DNA from 3 places in the Cellulomonas sp. NS3 genome. Region 2 is predicted to be linked to each of the others. Evidence: riboswitches for the same ligand, from Rfam matches in the RefSeq annotation. Region 2 holds a riboswitch; each other region holds the start of a gene.
What was found. A riboswitch is a leader RNA that binds a small molecule or an ion and turns the genes downstream of it on or off. The one in region 2 is predicted to bind cyclic di-GMP.
Positions count from the first base shown of each region.

Region 1 (5,549 bases), 1.3 Mb from region 2:
AGGACGTGCCGAGCGCGGTCGTCCGGCCCCACTCGATCCACGCCGTGGTGGTGAGCCGGTGCGGGTGCACCTGCGCCTTGAAGGTCGTCGACGTGGACGTCGACGAGGCCGTGAACTGGTTCGATGACGTCGGCGCGCCCGCGGTCTCGAACGTGCGGGTCAGCTCGGTGGTGCCGGCCGGCGACGTGATGGTCGCCTTCCAGTAGTAGGTCGTCCCGGGCCGGATCCCGGCGATGGGCTGGCTCGTGGTCTTCACGTACGGCACGGCCGGCACGTCGACCGTCGAGTCGCCCCCGAGGTACTCGAGCGTCCGCCCGTACTGGAAGCGCACGGTGCCCGCGTACCCGTGCAGGTCGACCCACGCGTAGAGCGTCGCCGAGGTGTCCGTGACGTCCTTCTGGTCGAGCGTCCCGGTCGGGGGCTCCGCCGCGGTGATCGCGACCGAGTCGGTGCTCGTGCCGCCCGCGGTGTCGGTGACGGTGAGCCGTGCGCTGTGGTCGCCCGGGCCGAACACGTGCCTGAGGGTCGACGGCGGTGCTCCCGTGCCGCTCTCGGTGGTCCCGTCCCCGTAGGTCAGCGACCAGCTCGCGACGTGCTCCCCGGCCCCGCCACGCGCGCCCGACGAGCGCGACGCGTCGAACGTGACCGTCAGGGGCGCCGTCCCGTGCGTCGTGGACGCCTGCAGGAACGCCGACGGGCGGGTGTGCGTCGCCGGGGAGTCGGCGATGTCCGCGAACGCCTCGAGCGAGCTCGGCGTCGAGTCCACGAACCACGAGCAGCTGCCGTGGTGGTGGAAGTACAGGACCGCGGTGACCTCGGGCCACGACTCGAGCGTCGCCATGGACTCGCGCAGCCACGCGGCCTTGCGGCCGGGCACCGCGGGGTCCTCGACCGAGCCCCACTCGGCGATGACGAGCTCCTTGCCGTGCGCCTGACCGAAGGCCCGGAACGCCGACGCGGTGCGGGACATCGACGCCCACGCCGTCTGGCCGTTCGTCGAGCACCCGAACCAGTTGTAGGCGTCGAGCGCGATCTGGTCGACGACGTCGTCGCCGGGGTACAGCGCGTCGGCGCTCACGGCCGCGTACGGCGCGAAGGGCGTCGGCGTCACGATCCACGTCCACACGGCGTTCGTCACGCCCTGCGCGCGGAACACCTCGACGTAGTGGCGGAACGCGGCGCGGTAGTCGGCCGCGTCGCCGAATCCGGGGGAGTAGTCGGGCTCGTGCTGGAACGACACGTACATCGGCACGCGCAGGGCCTTGACGGCGTCGGCGTGCTGGACGATCTGCGCGTCGTGGGCGCCGCTCGCGACGGCGGCCCACGAGATCTTGGTGCCGTCGATCTTCTTCGACGACACCGAGAGCATCGGCGTGCGGCCGCGCTGGACCGTCGTGGTGAGCGGCGTCGACGGCAGCTCGTCCCACAGGCTGTACCAGCGGTGCACGTCGAGCTTGCGCCCGACCGACGCCTCGAACGCCGAGACGGCGGCGTCGACGCTCGGGTGCGTGCCCCGCGCGACCGACGCGCCGAAGAGCAGGCCGTCGTCCGGGGTCAGGGCGTCCTCGGCCCAGTCGTTCGCGGCGTCGGCGCCCGGCTTCGGGGTGGCGTCGGGGGTGGGCTCGGACGGCCCGGGCGTGGGGCTGAGCGTCGGGTCGGCCGTGGGCGAGGGGCTGAGCGTCGGCTCGGCCGAGGGAGTGGGCGTGGGTGACGCCGTGGGCGTCGGTTCGGCCGTGGGCGAGACCGTCGGCGCCGGTGACGGCTCGACGACGTGGCGGCTGGCGGCGGTCGACGGCGGCACGACGGCCGCCGTGAGCAGACCCGCGAGCGCGGCCGTCGCCACGACGGCGCGTGCGGTGCGGCTGCGCGCGGCGCGGGTGGCGGCGGTGCGGGTGGAGGCGGTGCGGGTGGGCGCGGGCACGGTGCGGCCCTGCGCAGGGAGGCGGCGTTGCACGGGGATCCCCTGTCGTTCGGCAGCCTGGCGGACCGCATGGGCCCCATGGCTTTGCGTCCCTGCCTCGCGGCAGGTTTGCCTTTTCGTGGACTCGTCGAGCGTACGTGCGCCGTTCGTGTTAATCCAGTCACATAAACCGGACCAAGGGGACGCGTGTGCGCGCCGGCGATGACTCACGTGCACCCGGGCAATTCGGATATACGACCGTGTTCCGTGCAGGGTTCTTGCTCTTTCGAGTGATTCCTGTGCACCATGAGGACCTACCGCACAGGGCTTCCGGGGGGAACCGAGTTCGGCGCCGCAGGCCGGCGCCGAGGTTGGGCCGTCTGGCGCGGTCGCCGCCGCACGCAGGGCAGGGCGACACGGCAGGGGACACGTCCCCCCACGGTCCCGGTAACCCGCGGCGACGCTGTCTCTCACCCATCGTCGCAGGTCAGCACGGTCTGTCGCCGTGCTGGAGCAGGACACGCACCGCGACACGGACGTCGCGCTCCGGCACGGCCGGGCCTCGGGAGGGGCTCCGCGCCATGTCGAACGCGACGGCCGCACATCCGTGCGTCTGCGCTCACGCCCGACGAGCACACGTGCTCACGACCCGCACGCAGTCCGGACCGCACGACCCGGGCGCGCCGTGAAGACCATCGCCGTGGAGGCACCCGCAGATGTTTTCCGACTATCCGTTCAAGTTCACGCGCCGCCATCGCGTGCTCGCTTCTGTGATCACCGTCTCACTTCTTGCCGTCGGCGCCATTGCGCTGCTGTCCCCGCAGGGCCAGTACGTGTGGAACGGGCCGAGCGCGACCGAGGTGGCCCTCCAGACCGAGCAGGCGCGCTCGCGCGACCTCAGCTCCCAGCTCGAGGAGATGGAGGCGAAGCTCAGCGCGCCGCGGCCCCAGGTCGGCGACACGGTCCAGCTCGCCCGCGCGGAGGACCTGAAGAAGCAGATCACCGAGCTCGAGGCGAAGCTCGTGCAGACGCAGCAGGAGCTCGGTCGCGCGGAGGCCGAGGCGGCGGAGCAGAAGGACGCCGCGAACCTCGTCAACGGCACGCTCAAGGCCACGCGCGAGCGCCAGAACGCCGCGACCAAGGTCGCGACCGCGCAGATCGCGGACCTCAAGAAGCAGCTCGGTGAGCTCACCTACAAGGTGCAGAACCCCAAGGGCCACCAGGCGCCCCCGGTCACCGCGTCGATGACCAAGGCGGACATCATCGCGGCGAGCCAGCTCTTCGGCCTCTACACGACGCAGAGCCCGTTCGACTACGGCGAGTTCAACGGCGTGCAGGCGGCCGTGAACCGCGACGCCGACGTCAGCGGCTACTTCCAGTCGTGGGACACCGACTTCCGTCCGGACGCCGTCCAGCAGGCGTGGAGCCGCGGCCAGATCCCGCTGCTCACGTGGGAGAGCCAGAGCCAGGTCGGTGCCATCTCTGCGGAGGCGCCCGAGTACTCGCTCGGCTCGATCATCAACGGCCAGCACGACGAGTACCTGCGCAAGTACGCCCGCGACATCGCCGCGACCGGCCTCCCGCTCGTCCTGCGCTTCAACCACGAGATGAACGGGACCTGGTACCCGTGGTCCGAGGTCCGCGGGTGGGACGGCAAGAGCATCAACGGGAACAAGAAGGGCGAGTACGTGCAGATGTGGCGGCACGTGCACGACATCTTCACGCAGGAGGGCGCGAACCAGTACGTCGCGTGGCTCTGGGCCCCGAACCGCGTCAACAAGATCCCGAGCCAGCCCGACCCGGTGAACTTCTACCCCGGTGACGAGTACGTCGACTGGATCGGCATGTCGGGCTACTACCGCCCGGGCGACCCGGAGCCGACGTTCGACAACACCTACGGCCAGACGCTCCCGCTGCTGCGTGCCGCGTCCTCGACCAGGCCGATCTTCCTCGCGGAGATCGGGGCGACCGAGGAGGGTGGCCACAAGGTCGAGTGGATCACCAGCCTCTTCGAGGGTCTCGCCAGGCCCGAGAACGCCGACATCAACGGCTTCGGCTGGTTCAGCCTCGCCGTGACGTCCGGTGGCGAGGGCGAGGGGCGCACGACGAACGACTGGCGGCTCGACTCGTCCGCACCGTCGCTGCGCGCCGCCGAGGCGGGGCTGGCGGCCACGGGGTTCGGCAAGCTGCGCGAGTGACGCCGTGCGCTCCCGCCGGCACGACCGGCAGGAGCGCACGAGCACGACCCAGGACCGCCCCGTCCGGCACGCGAACCGCGTGCCGGACGGGGCGGTCCGTCGTCGTGGCCGGCTCCGGACCGCAGGCACCCGTCGGTGCGGCGTCGGGCGGCCCGCCCGGGCGCCGTGGACGGGCCGGGGTGCCGTGGGCCGGCGATGCTCCCGAGACCCTGCGGAGGTCGGGGCCCCGACGTACCGTCGGCCCATGAGCGTCGAGGGCCGCCACCAGCCGGGCGCCGCCGAGCGCCTGCGGCTCGCGCTCGACCGGGACGGCGCCCGTTGCGTGTGGTGCGGCCGGCCGTTCGCCGGGCTGGTCGCGCCGACCCGCGAGCACCTCGTGCCGCGCGCCAAGGGCGGGCCGTCGTGGCTCGAGAACGAGGTCGCGGCGTGCCGGCGGTGCAACGCCGAGCGCGGGCACCGGTCGGCCGTCGAGTGGCTCGAGGAGTGCGAGCGGCGCGGCTGGGCCTCGGACGTCGCGGCGGTCGACCGCTCGCTGACCGCGCTGCTCGACGCGATCGCGCGCCGGGGCGGCAACCGCCGGGCCCGGCTGTACGCGGAGGCGCAGCGCCGCCGGCTCCGGCGCCGCTGAGCCCGGTGCCCCGTACGCGATCGTCGAGACCACGGCCGGGTCCGTCGCGTCGGAGGCCGACCGCCTGCTGTGGTCGCACGGCCACCGACCCGTCAGCATCTCGACGTACGCCACCGGGCTGGCTGCGCTGCGGCCCGAGCTCCCGTCGGACCGGTGGCAGCGCCCGCTGCGCTCGCACGTCGAGGACGTGCCGCCGGGGGTCCCGCGGTGGGGCGCCGCAGGGCCGGGCGTCAAGTAAGTGCTCGACACCTCGACGCCGCGCGACGAGGGTGGCGCGATGACCTCCGTGATCTCGCACACCACCGTCGACAGCCGGGACGCCTACGCCATGTCCGTGTTCTGGGCCGACGTGCTCGGCTTCCACGACGATCCCGAGGACCCCAATGAGCCCGGCCACGAGGAGTGCGGCATCTGGTCGCCGGACGGCACGCAGAAGCTCCTGTTCGTGGAGGTGCCCGACGACAAGGTGGTGAAGAACCGGGTCCACCTCGACCTCGAGCCCGCGGAGGGGTCTCGGGACGACGAGCTCGCGCGGCTCCTCGGCCTCGGCGCCCGCCAGGTCGCCGACCTGCGCCGCCCCGACGGTGGCGGGTGGGTCGTCCTCGCCGACCCGGAGGGCAACGAGTTCTGCATCCTGCGCAACCGGGCGGAACGCTCCGCCTGACCTCCGCGGCGCACCGTCCTGGCGTCCGCCCGTGCCCGCGGCCCGGGCAGTGCCCGCGGCGCAGGCGGTGCCGCCACCGTGCCGCGCCGCACCGCACCGCACCGCACCGCGTCGTGCCGCGACCGGACCGTGCCGCCAGCGCCGGGCTCTCCGCGCGCG
Region 1 is NZ_CP103289.1:474,922-480,470, forward strand. Features, by position in the region: gene NXY84_RS21710 (PKD domain-containing protein) at 1-1,921, opposite strand, end outside; cyclic di-GMP riboswitch class I at 1,970-2,044, opposite strand; gene NXY84_RS02205 (glycoside hydrolase family 26 protein) at 2,617-4,098, shown strand; gene NXY84_RS02210 (HNH endonuclease) at 4,343-4,726, shown strand; gene NXY84_RS02215 (VOC family protein) at 5,004-5,390, shown strand.
Region 1: another riboswitch for cyclic di-GMP. It lies ahead of NXY84_RS21710 (PKD domain-containing protein); the one in region 2 lies ahead of NXY84_RS08265 (hypothetical protein).

Region 2 (5,549 bases):
CCGGGACGGTGGGCTCGCACGGCCGGGCCCGCCGCACGACGACGTGGCCGGCGGCCCGCTCGAGCGCCTTGATGCGCTGGCTCACGGCGGACGGCGTGACGTTCAGCGCCCGCGCCGCGCCCTCGAAGCTGCCCTCGTCGACCACGGCGGCGAGCGCCTTGAGCTGCGCGGGGTCCAGGTCCATGAAGCGATGCTAACGATCCGTGCGGATGATTCGCTGGTCTGCACGCGCCAGGCTGCCTACCGTCGGGCCATGGCTTCCTCGCACCTCCGGGCCCACCCGTGAGCGCCTCCGCGCCCGCCGACGCGCTCGTCGGCCTCGTGACGGGCCTCGGCCTCATCGTGGCGATCGGCGCGCAGAACGCGTTCGTGCTCCGGCAGGGCCTGCGCCGCGAGCACGTGCTCGGCGTCGTGCTGGTGTGCGCGCTCGCCGACGCCGCGCTCGTCACCGCGGGCGTCGCCGGACTGGGACCGGTGCTCACGGCTCACGAGACGGTCATGACCGCCGTGCGGTACGGCGGTGCGGCGTTCCTCGGCTGGTTCGCGATCAGCGCCGCACGCCGCGCGCTGCGGCCCGCGACGCTGCAGCCCGCCGCGGACGACGCCCCGGGCGGACGCGCCCGCGTGCTGCTCACGTGCGCCGCCCTGACGTTCCTCAACCCGCACGTGTACCTCGACACCGTGGTGCTGCTCGGCTCGGTCGCGCACCAGCAGGACCGGCCGTGGGCCTTCGCCGCCGGGGCGGTCGCCGCGAGCATCGGCTGGTTCGTCACGCTCGGCTTCGGGGCGGGCCGGCTCGCCCCGCTGTTCGCGCGGCCGCGCGCGTGGCAGGTCCTCGACGCCCTCGTCGCGGTCGTGATGGCGGCGCTCGCGGTCTCGCTCGTGGTCGCCGCCTGACCGGCCTCGTCGACGGCGCCCGACCGGCTTGTCCGTCCCGGGCGCCTGTGCTGCACTCCGGGCATGACGCTTCTCGAGGCGGGCGACCGCATCCTCTTGACCGGCGACTCCATCACCGACGGGGGCCGCGACCGCCGCGACCCGGCGAGCCTCGGGCACGGGTACGCGATGCTCGTCGCCGCGCTCGCCGGCGCGCGGCGGCCCGACCTGGGCCTGACGTTCCTCAACCGCGGGGTCGGCGGGGACACCGCGCGCCAGCTGCGGGACCGCTGGGAGGCCGACGCCCTCGCGCTCGAGCCGACGGTGATCTCGGTGCTCGTCGGCATCAACGACACGTGGCGCCGCTACGACGCGGGTCGCTCCACGTCGGTCGACGCGTACGAGGAGGACTACCGCGCGATGCTCGACTCCGCGCGCGACCGCCTCGGCGCACGTCTGGTGCTCGTCGAGCCGTTCGTCGTGCCCGTCGAGGAGGCGCAGCACGGCTGGCGCGAGGACCTCGACCCGCGCATCGGGGTCGTCCGCCGGCTCGCCGCGGAGTTCCGCGCGACGCTCGTGCCGGCCGACGGCCTGTTCGCCGCAGCCTCCGTCCGCACCACGCCGGCCGCGTGGGCGTACGACGGCGTGCACCCCACCCCCGCCGGGCACGGCCTGCTCGCCCAGGCGTGGCTCGACGCCCTCGGGCTCCGCTGAGGGCCCTGCAGGGGCACCGGCGGACGAGCGCCCGCACCACCCCTCCGGGTGCACCCGTCCGTGAATGCGACGGCGCTGTCGATATCGACCGCAAACGGATGTTCCGGACTCCTCGCGACCGCGGCGTGGAGCCGTTCCGAAACTTGTCGAAAACAACGCCTTCTTGCGCATTCTCACGCCCGTGACCTGCACGATCGCCCCGATCCGCACGGGCCGATATCACCGACACCGGAGCGCCGCCGCCCGGTCGGCGATCTTTCACCCGCCTGCCGTGCGCTGTGACTCTTGTCGCACGCGGTCGCGACCGCATACGGTCCTCCTGTCCACGAAAAGGCAAAGCTGCCGCGAGGCAGTGACGCAAAGCCATGGGACCCACGAGGTTCGCCAGGCTGCCGAACGACGGAGAATCCAGTGCTCAATGCAGTCCGTAGCTTCCGCGCGCCCATCGACGCCACGGCCGGTCGTGACGACCGCCGCACGTCCCGCCGCCGGGCCCGCTCGCTCGCCCTCGTCGCCGGCCTGAGCGTCGCCGCGACGCTCGCCGCGACCGTCCCCGCGTCGGCCGTCGGCGTCGCGCCGACCGCGCTCGACATCCCGGTCCTCAGCAACGCCGGTCCCGACACGACGGGCGTGCCGGCCGGCACGGTCCTCAAGGTCGTCACCGGTGACCTGGTCGTCACCACGCCGGGCGCCGTCGTCGACGCGGTCGACGTCCGCGGGTTCATCAAGGTCAAGGCGCCGAACGTCACGATCAAGCGCTCGATCGTCCGCGGCCGCCCGATCACCGGCAGCTTCGGCCTCATCACCAACGATCTCGGGGCGCACCCCTTCACGGTCGAGGACAGCGAGCTGGTCGCGACCGAGGCCTCGCCGTGGATCAACGGGATCATCGGCCACAACTTCACGGTCCGCCGCACCGAGATCGCCAACGTCATCGACTCGGTCCACATCACCGGCTCGAACGTGCTCGTCGAGAGCTCGTGGCTCCACGCCAACCTGTTCTACGCGCAGGACCCGAACCAGAAGGGCGGCCCGAGCCACGCCGACAGCGTGCAGATCCAGGGCGGCTCGAACATCCGGATCGTGCGCAACAACATCGAGGGTGCGTACTCCTCCGCCGTCCAGACGACGCAGGACCGCGCCGCGGTGTCCGACGTGACCATCCGCGACAACCGGATCGGCGGCGGTGGGTGCACCGTCAACGTGGCGTACGGCAGCCGCCCGGCCATCGTGGGTCTCGCCGTCACGAACAACGTCTTCCGGCTCGACACGCGGCACACGCGCTGCGCGATCATCGCCCCGAGCACGAACACGATCGGGAACGTCGACAACTACTTCACGGACGGCGCGGCGGTGAAGATCTCCCGCGGCTGACGCAGGACGGCACGGCCTCTCGCTGAGGGGGCACGCACGGCGAGCGGTGCACGGGTCTCCCGTGCACCGCTCGTCGTGCGTCGTGCGTCGTGCGTCGTGCGTCGTGCGTCGTGCGTCGTGCGTCGTGCGTCGTGCGCCGTGCGCCGCGAGTCGTGCGTCTGTGTCGCGGCACCGTCGCGGGTGATGTCCCGCGCCTCGGGCATGCTTTGCACCGCGGGGACGTTGTCGATAGCGTCAGCGCGTCCATGACCGACCGGGAGGAGAGGTGACCGTGCTGCTCCGCCGCGCGTCCGTCACCGCCCTGGTCCCGTGCGAGGCCTCGTGCGCCCGGCTCGACCGGGTCGCCGCCGCCTGCTGTCGCTGTCACTAGAGCGCTGGCCGCTCCCGCTGCCCCGGCAGCGGGAGGCCCGCACGGGCACATCCCCCCGCGCCAGCGCTCGCCCCACGCGCCGCCCCGGTTGTTCCCGGCGCTCGGCGGTTCCCCGGCAGCGTGCCCTGCGCCCTGCCGCCCGGCCGGACGACGAGCCCACCCCCCGGCGCGCGACCCCGGAGCCCTCCCGGTCCCCCGGCTCACCTCCCCCACCCCGCCACGCCCCCCGTGGCCCCGCACAGACGAGGACGACATGGCCCGCATCTACGACGACGCGACGCAGCTCATCGGCAACACCCCCCTGGTCCGCATCAACAAGCTGACCGAGGGCGCCGGTGCCACGGTGGTCGGCAAGCTCGAGTTCTACAACCCGGCGAGCTCGGTCAAGGACCGCATCGGCGTCGCGATCATCGACGCCGCCGAGGCGTCGGGCGAGCTGCCCGCGGGCGGCACGATCGTCGAGGCGACCAGCGGCAACACCGGCATCGCGCTCGCGTTCGTCGGCGCGGCTCGCGGGTACAAGGTCGTCCTGACGATGCCCGAGACCATGTCGAAGGAGCGCCGGGCGCTGCTGCGGGCGTACGGCGCCGAGCTCATCCTGACGCCCGGCTCCGAGGGCATGAAGGGCGCGGTCAACCGCGCGAACGAGATCGCCGCGGAGCGTCCGGGCGCCGTGCTCGCCCGCCAGTTCGCGAACGCCGCCAACCCGGCGATCCACCGCGCGACGACCGCCGAGGAGATCTGGGCCGACACCGACGGCAAGGTCGACATCTTCGTCGCCGGGATCGGCACGGGCGGGACCATCACGGGCGTCGGCCAGGTGCTCAAGGAGCGCAACCCCGACATCCAGATCATCGCGGTCGAGCCGGAGGAGTCGCCGATCCTCAACGGCGGCCAGCCGGGGCCGCACAAGATCCAGGGCATCGGCGCGAACTTCGTCCCCGAGATCCTCGACACGTCGGTCTACGACGAGGTGTTCGACGTCAACGCCGAGACGGCCGTCCAGTGGGCGCGCCGCGCGGCGAAGGAGGAGGGGCTCCTCGTCGGCATCTCCTCCGGCGCGGCGCTCTACGCCGCCGTCCAGGTCGCCAAGCGCCCCGAGAACGCCGGCAAGCTGATCGTGACGATCATCCCGTCGTTCGGCGAGCGCTACCTGACGTCGATCCTCTACGCCGACCTGCTGGACTGACCGTGCCCTCGCTCACCCGCTTCCTCCGTGTCCTGCGCGAGGACCTCGACGTCGCGCGGCGCCGTGACCCCGCGGCCCGCTCGCTCGCCGAGGTCGCCCTCGGCTACCCGGGGGTGCACGCGGTGTGGGCGTACCGGCTGTTCCACCGCATGTGGCGCGAGCCCGGCCTGAGGCTGCCCGCGCGCCTGCTCTCGCAGGCGACGCGGGCGGCCACGGGCATCGAGATCCACCCCGGCGCGCGGCTCGGGCGCCGGCTGTTCATCGACCACGGCATGGGTGTCGTGATCGGCGAGACGGCGGTCGTGGGCGACGACGTCGTCCTCTTCCACGGCGCGACGCTCGGGGGCCGCACGATGCGCGTCGGCAAGCGGCACCCGACGCTCGGCAACGAGGTCGTGGTGGGCGCCGGCGCCAAGATCCTGGGCCCGGTCTGGATCGGCGACGGCGCGCAGATCGGCGCGAACGCGGTCGTGGTCAAGGACGTGCCGGCGGGCTCGGTCGCCGTCGGCGTCCCGGCCGAGGTGCGTCGCCGGCCCGCGGCGTGGACGACCGAGGAGATCGTGGACGACCCGGCGATCTACATCTGACGGCGTCGTGGCGCACCTGACCGGCACCTGATTTGGCCGGTCGCGACCTGACAGACTCCTCCCCGGGCGCGACGAGGCGCCCGCACGAGGCAGGGACGAGGGACGCGATGCGACTGGGTTACCACACGGGCTACTGGTCGGCGGGTCCGCCCCCGGGCGCGCAGGAGGCGGTGCTCGCAGCCGAGCAGCTCGGGTTCGACTCGGTCTGGACGGCAGAGGCGTACGGGTCGGACGCCCTGACCCCGCTCGCCTGGTGGGGGGCCCGGACCTCGCGCATCCGGCTCGGCACCGCGATCGCGCAGATCTCGGCGCGCACCCCGACCGCGGCCGCGATGGCGGCCCTCACGCTCGACCACCTGTCCGGTGGGCGGTTCACGCTCGGCCTCGGGGCGTCCGGGCCCCAGGTCGTCGAGGGCTGGTACGGCCAGCCCTACCCCCG
Region 2 is NZ_CP103289.1:1,794,142-1,799,690, reverse strand. Features, by position in the region: gene NXY84_RS08280 (LysR family transcriptional regulator ArgP) at 1-184, opposite strand, end outside; gene NXY84_RS08275 (LysE/ArgO family amino acid transporter) at 283-897, shown strand; gene NXY84_RS08270 (SGNH/GDSL hydrolase family protein) at 961-1,590, shown strand; cyclic di-GMP riboswitch class I at 1,913-1,987, shown strand; gene NXY84_RS08265 (hypothetical protein) at 2,002-2,964, shown strand; gene cysK (cysteine synthase A) at 3,588-4,523, shown strand; gene epsC (serine O-acetyltransferase EpsC) at 4,526-5,110, shown strand; gene NXY84_RS08250 (LLM class F420-dependent oxidoreductase) at 5,218-5,549, shown strand, end outside.

Region 3 (5,549 bases), 1.2 Mb from region 2:
GAGCACCGAGGTGACCCGGTGCAGCGCGTCGTCCCCGGGTGCGACGTCGCGCATGAGCGCGAGCAGCCCGTCGAGGTCCGCCCCGGTCAGGTCGTCGCCGCGCTGCAGGAGGCGCTCGAGCTCGCGGGCGAGGCCCACCGTCGCGTCGGGGGTGACGGTCCCGGGGTGCTGCCCGGCGAGCAGGGTCGACAGGGTGCGGTGGAGGTCGTCGGGCTGCACGGGTACGCCGGCGGCGCGGGACCCAGGGGCCGACCGGGCGGTGAGCACGTCGTTGCGGCACCCGCACGAGCCGCGCGGGACGACGACCGTGGCCTCGGCGACGTGGCTGCCCGCGGGCACGTGCTCGCCTCGCAGGGCGCGCATGACGAGCGACCCGGCCAGCGCCCCGACCTCGTCGAACCGCTGGTGCACGCTCGACAGGCTCGGGGTCGCGTACGCGCCCTGCTCGACGTTGTCGAACGCGAGGACCGCGACGTCCTCGGGCACGCGCACCCCCGCGGCGGCGAGCCCGCGGATGAGACCGATCGCGTTGTGCCCGGACGCGGTGACCACCGCGTCGGGCCGATCGGGACGGTCGAGCAGCGCGCGGGCGGCCTCCTCGCCCGCGGCCTCCGACCAGTCCCGCGCCACGACCAGCAGCTCGTCGCGCGGGGTGAGCCCGTGCGCGGCGAGCGCGTCCCGGTACGCGAGGTGGCGCTCCTGGTAGTCGTACTGCCGCAGGTCCCCGACGAACCCGATGCGGGTGTGCCCGTGCGCGCGCAGGTGCTCCACGGCCGCGTGGATGCCGCCGTGGTTGTCCGGCAGCGCGACGGGCGCCTCGACGCCGTCGACCCGCTGGCTCGTGAGCACGACGGGCTTGCCGAGCTCGAGCATCCGCTCGAGGAAGGCCGCGCTCGCGCTGAGGGCGATCGTGACGACCGCGTCGGCCTCGTCCCACGCGACCGAGAGCGCGGTCTCGCCGACGACGGTCTCGTCGAGCTCGGGCTTCTCGGGTGCGGTCTGGGCCACGACGACGCGACCGCCCTGCGCGGTCACCTCCTGCACCAGCCCGGCGAGCAGCTCACCGTGGTAGAACCCGCCGATGTGGCGCGCGAGCGCGAGGACGGTCCAGGTGTGCGGCACGTGACTCCTCCGGCTGCGAGCCACGTGGGGGCTCTCCGGAGGGAGCATCGGCACGAGCGGCGGCTTCTTGAGGGGAGAGCCGCAGGTCAGGGCCCGTGCGGGGCACGGGTGCCGACGCCGCCGCGGCACCCGGGTGCGGACTCCACGGTCCGCCGCGACGGTGAGGGCCCTGGGGCACGGGGTGACACGCGTCTCGGTCACGTTCGGCGACGGAGGAGGACGGCGTTCGGGCGCCTCACCCGCACAAGATGAGGCGCCCGTCACCCGCCGTGGTCACCTGGCGACCCGCCCCGCTCGCGCCTGGGCGTTGGGTCAAGGGTAGGACCAATCCGGCGGGAGGGCGAGAGATCGTCATGGGGGCGTCTGCTCCGGCCCATCCGCAGGTCCGGCGGCGGTCAGGATGCGCGCCCCGGTGAAGCGTGTTATGTGCAGCGTCGAAGCGCATCGATTCACCCGATCGGCCCCCTGGGCGGTTCGTTTCACCCTCGGGGGGTTGTTGCGAAGTTGTCCGGGTTCATGCATAGTTGAGGACGTCAGCGAGAAACGGCAAACCCGCCGCAAGGTGGGGACGCAAAGCCACGGGGCCTCAGGGGTCAGCCGAGCTACCGAACGACAGGAGAGTTGTCATCATGGCCATCACCACCCCCAACCGTTCCGAGTCCGCCTCGATGCCGGGCGCTCTGCTCACCCCGGGTGAGGTCGCAGCGATGTTCCGCGTCGACCCGAAGACCGTCACGCGCTGGGCGCAGGCCGGCAAGCTCTCGGCCGTCCGGACGCTCGGTGGGCACCGCCGCTTCCACGAGAACGAGGTCCGCCAGCTCCTCACGGGCGTCCCGCAGCAGCGTTCCGACGCCTGAGCGACCACCCGCGCGTCACGCGCAGCTTCTCGCCGAAAGGCCCGGGGAAATGTTCCCGGGCCTTTCGTCGTGCACGCGTCCAATTCACGTGACCTGGGTCACTCGAATGCAGTCCCGTCCTTGGTGCGCCGCAGGGGTGCGGTGGGCGGCGGAGCCGCGCGGGCGCGAGGGCGGCGGCTCGGAGGCGCGTCCGGCCCGCGCGGTTCACACCCCCGACCGCCGGAGTGCCCGAGCAGGACAGCCCCGCATGAAACAATCGTGGGCATGGCGATGAGAGAGATCCGCACGGTCGGCGACCCGGTCCTGCGCACCCCCTGCGACCCGATCACGACCGTCGACGACCGGGTGCGCTCCCTCGTGACGGACCTGCTCGAGACCGTCGACCACGAGGGTCGGGCCGGCCTCGCCGCCAACCAGATCGGCGTCGGGCTCCGCGCCTTCTCGTGGAACATCGACGACGAGATCGGCTACGTGCTCAACCCGCGCATCGTCGAGCTGTCCGAGGACTACCAGGACGGGGACGAGGGCTGCCTCTCGGTGCCCGGCCTCTGGTACCCGACGAAGCGCGCCTGGTACGCCCGGGTCGTCGGCGAGGACCTCGACGGCCGCGAGGTCGTCGTCGAGGGCACCGAGCTCATGGCGCGGTGCCTCCAGCACGAGGTGGACCACCTCGACGGCTACCTGTACCTCGACCGGCTCGAGCGGTCGGTCCGCAAGAAGGCGATGCGCGCGATCCGCGACCAGCTCTGACGCGGACGCCGCCCCGGACACCCGTTCCGGTCCGGCGCCGTCCGTCGCCCGTCCGGGTCCTGATCCCGACGTATCGGGGCGAACCTGGACGGTCCGCACGCCGGACCGGTGCACGTCCGGGTGGCGAAGCCGGATTCGCTGGCGTCCGACCAGCCGGATCATGCATGCTGTCACCAGCACGCCGCGAGGCCGTGGTGCACTCCTGTCTGCGGGACGAGGTCGTTGGGGAAGACGAACCTCGAGCCGTCAGGAGGGCGACATGGCAGGTGCGATCACCCGCGGTGTACTTTTCGTGCACTCAGCGCCACGTGCGCTCTGCCCCCACATGGAGTGGGCGGCAGGCAACGTGCTGGGCACACGCGTGTCCCTGGACTGGACGCCGCAGCCCGCGGCGCCGGGGATGTACCGGGCAGAGCTGTCCTGGCAGGGTGCCCAGGGGACGGGCGCGCGCCTGGCCTCGGCGCTGCGCGGGTGGACCCACCTGCGCTACGAGGTGACCGAGGAGTCCAGCCACGGCACCGACGGCTCGCGCTGGAGCCACACGCCCGAGCTCGGCATCTTCCACGCCCAGACCGACGTGCACGGCAACGTCGTCGTGCCCGAGGACCGCATCCGTGCCGCCCTCGTGCACGCCGCCGATCCGGCACGCCTGCGCGCCGAGCTCGACCTCGCGCTCGGGCAGGCGTGGGACGACGAGCTCGAGCCGTTCCGCTACGCCGGTGCCGGGGCGCCCGTCCGTTGGCTGCACCGGGTGGGCTGAACGGCCGTCGGCGGTTGAGCCGCGACGCCGGCCACGCGGCGCACGACCACGCCCGGCCACCGCACCCTCACGGGTCGCGGTGGCCGGGCGTCGTCGTGCGGGGCGTCAGGCCGTCGTGACCACGAGGGCGACGTTGTGGCCGCCGAACCCGAACGAGTTGTTGATCGCGGCGAGCTGACCGTCGGCCGGGAGGGCGCGCGGAGTGTCGCGGACCAGGTCGAGCACGAGCTCGGGGTCCGGGTCCGCGACGTTGATCGTCGGGGGAGCCGTGCGCTCGTGCAGCGCGAGCACCGTGAAGATGGTCTCGAGCGCGCCCGCTCCGCCGAGCAGGTGACCCGTCATCGACTTCGTGGCCGACAACGCGACCTGGTCCGCGGCCGCGCCGAGCACGTCGCGGACGCCCCGCGCCTCGATGAGGTCGCCGACGACCGTCGACGTGGCGTGCGCGTTGACGTGCCGCACGTCGGTGGGGTCGATGCCCGCGTCCGTGAGCGCCGAGCGCATCGCGGAGATCTGACCGCGCCCCGACGGCTCGGGGGACGTCAGGTGGTAGCCGTCGGCGGACAGGCCGACCCCGGCGACCTTCGCGTAGACGCGTGCGCCGCGGGCGGCCGCGTGCTCGGCGCTCTCGAGCACCACGATGCCGGCGCCCTCACCGAGCACGAACCCGTCCCGCCCGGTGTCGTACGGCCGGGACGCGGCGGCGGGGTCGTCGTTGCGCGTCGACAGCGTGCGCGACGCCGCGAACGCCGCGAGCGGCATGGGGTGGATCGCCGCCTCGGTGCCGCCGGCGACGACGACGTCGGCGCGGCCCGAGCGGATCATCTCGACCGCGTACCCGATCGCCTCGGCGCCCGACGCGCACGCCGAGACCAGCGCGTGCGCACCGGCACGGGCGCCGAGCTCGAGCTCGACGTAGGCGGCCGGGGAGTTGGGCATGAGCATGGGGACGGTCATGGGCAGGACGCGGCGCCCGCCCTTCTCGCGCAGCGTGTCCCACGCGTCGAGCGTCGTCCAGATCCCGCCGATGCCCGACGACACGACGGCGCCCAGGCGCTCGGGGTCGACCTCCGGGCTGCCCGCGTCGGCCCACGCCTCACGCGACGCGATGATCGCGTACTGGGCGGACGGGTCCATGCGCTTGATCTCGGGGCGCGACAGGACCTCGTCGGGCCCGACCTTGAGCTGCGCCGCGAAGCTCACGGCGATCTCGTACCGCTCCGCCCAGTCGTTGGGGAGCGGGCGTGCGCCGGACTCGCCCGCGAGGGCGGCCTGCCAGGTGCTCGGGACGTCACCACCGAGAGGCGTGGTGGCGCCGAGGCCGGTGACGACGACGTCGGTGACGGGGCTCATGGGTGCTCCAGTTCGGGGCGGTGGCGGGAGGGCGTCCGGGCGCCCGGCCCGGGCGTGTGGTGCGCCGTGGGCGGGCCGGGCGGCCGGATGCGTCGTGCTGCGTCCTCGGGGGAGCGCGTACCGGGTGCGCTCACCTGAGCGGCGTCCGGTCGGGCTGTGCTCGGCCGGTGGTGCGGGCCGAGCGGTGCTCAGCCGGCGGGGAGCCGGCCGAGCGGCGTGCTCAGGACTGGGCGCCCGAGATGAACGAGACCGCGTCGCCGACCGTGACGAGGTTCTTGACCTCGTCGTCGGGGATGCGCACGTCGAACTTCTCCTCGGCGAGGGTGACGATCGTCATCATCGACAGCGAGTCGATGTCGAGGTCGTCGGTGAAGGACTTCTCGGGCAGGACGGAGTCGGTGGGAAGGCCCGTCTCCTCGCTGACGATCTCGGCCAGTCCGGCCAGGATCTCCTGCTCGCTGTGCGCCATCGGTGTCTCCTTGGTTGGGTGCTGCTGGGACGTGCTGGGAGGTGCTGCTGAACTGTGCACGGTACCGCCGGGCGGCGGACGCGCGGTCGGGCCGGTCGCGTGTCGGGAGCCGCGCGGCGGCGGCACCCGCGCCGCGGTCAGGGCAGGACGACGACCTGCGCGGCGTACACGAGACCCGCGCCGAAACCGATCTGGAGCGCGATGTCGCCGCTCTTTGCCTGACCCTCGCGGAGCAGGC
Region 3 is NZ_CP103289.1:2,956,880-2,962,428, reverse strand. Features, by position in the region: gene NXY84_RS13570 (EAL domain-containing protein) at 1-1,122, opposite strand, end outside; cyclic di-GMP riboswitch class I at 1,658-1,732, shown strand; gene NXY84_RS13565 (BldC family transcriptional regulator) at 1,791-1,979, shown strand; gene def (peptide deformylase) at 2,244-2,729, shown strand; gene NXY84_RS13555 (DUF3145 domain-containing protein) at 2,989-3,489, shown strand; gene NXY84_RS13550 (beta-ketoacyl-[acyl-carrier-protein] synthase family protein) at 3,595-4,842, opposite strand; gene NXY84_RS13545 (acyl carrier protein) at 5,063-5,311, opposite strand; gene NXY84_RS13540 (beta-ketoacyl-ACP synthase III) at 5,449-5,549, opposite strand, start outside.
Region 3: another riboswitch for cyclic di-GMP. It lies ahead of NXY84_RS13565 (BldC family transcriptional regulator); the one in region 2 lies ahead of NXY84_RS08265 (hypothetical protein).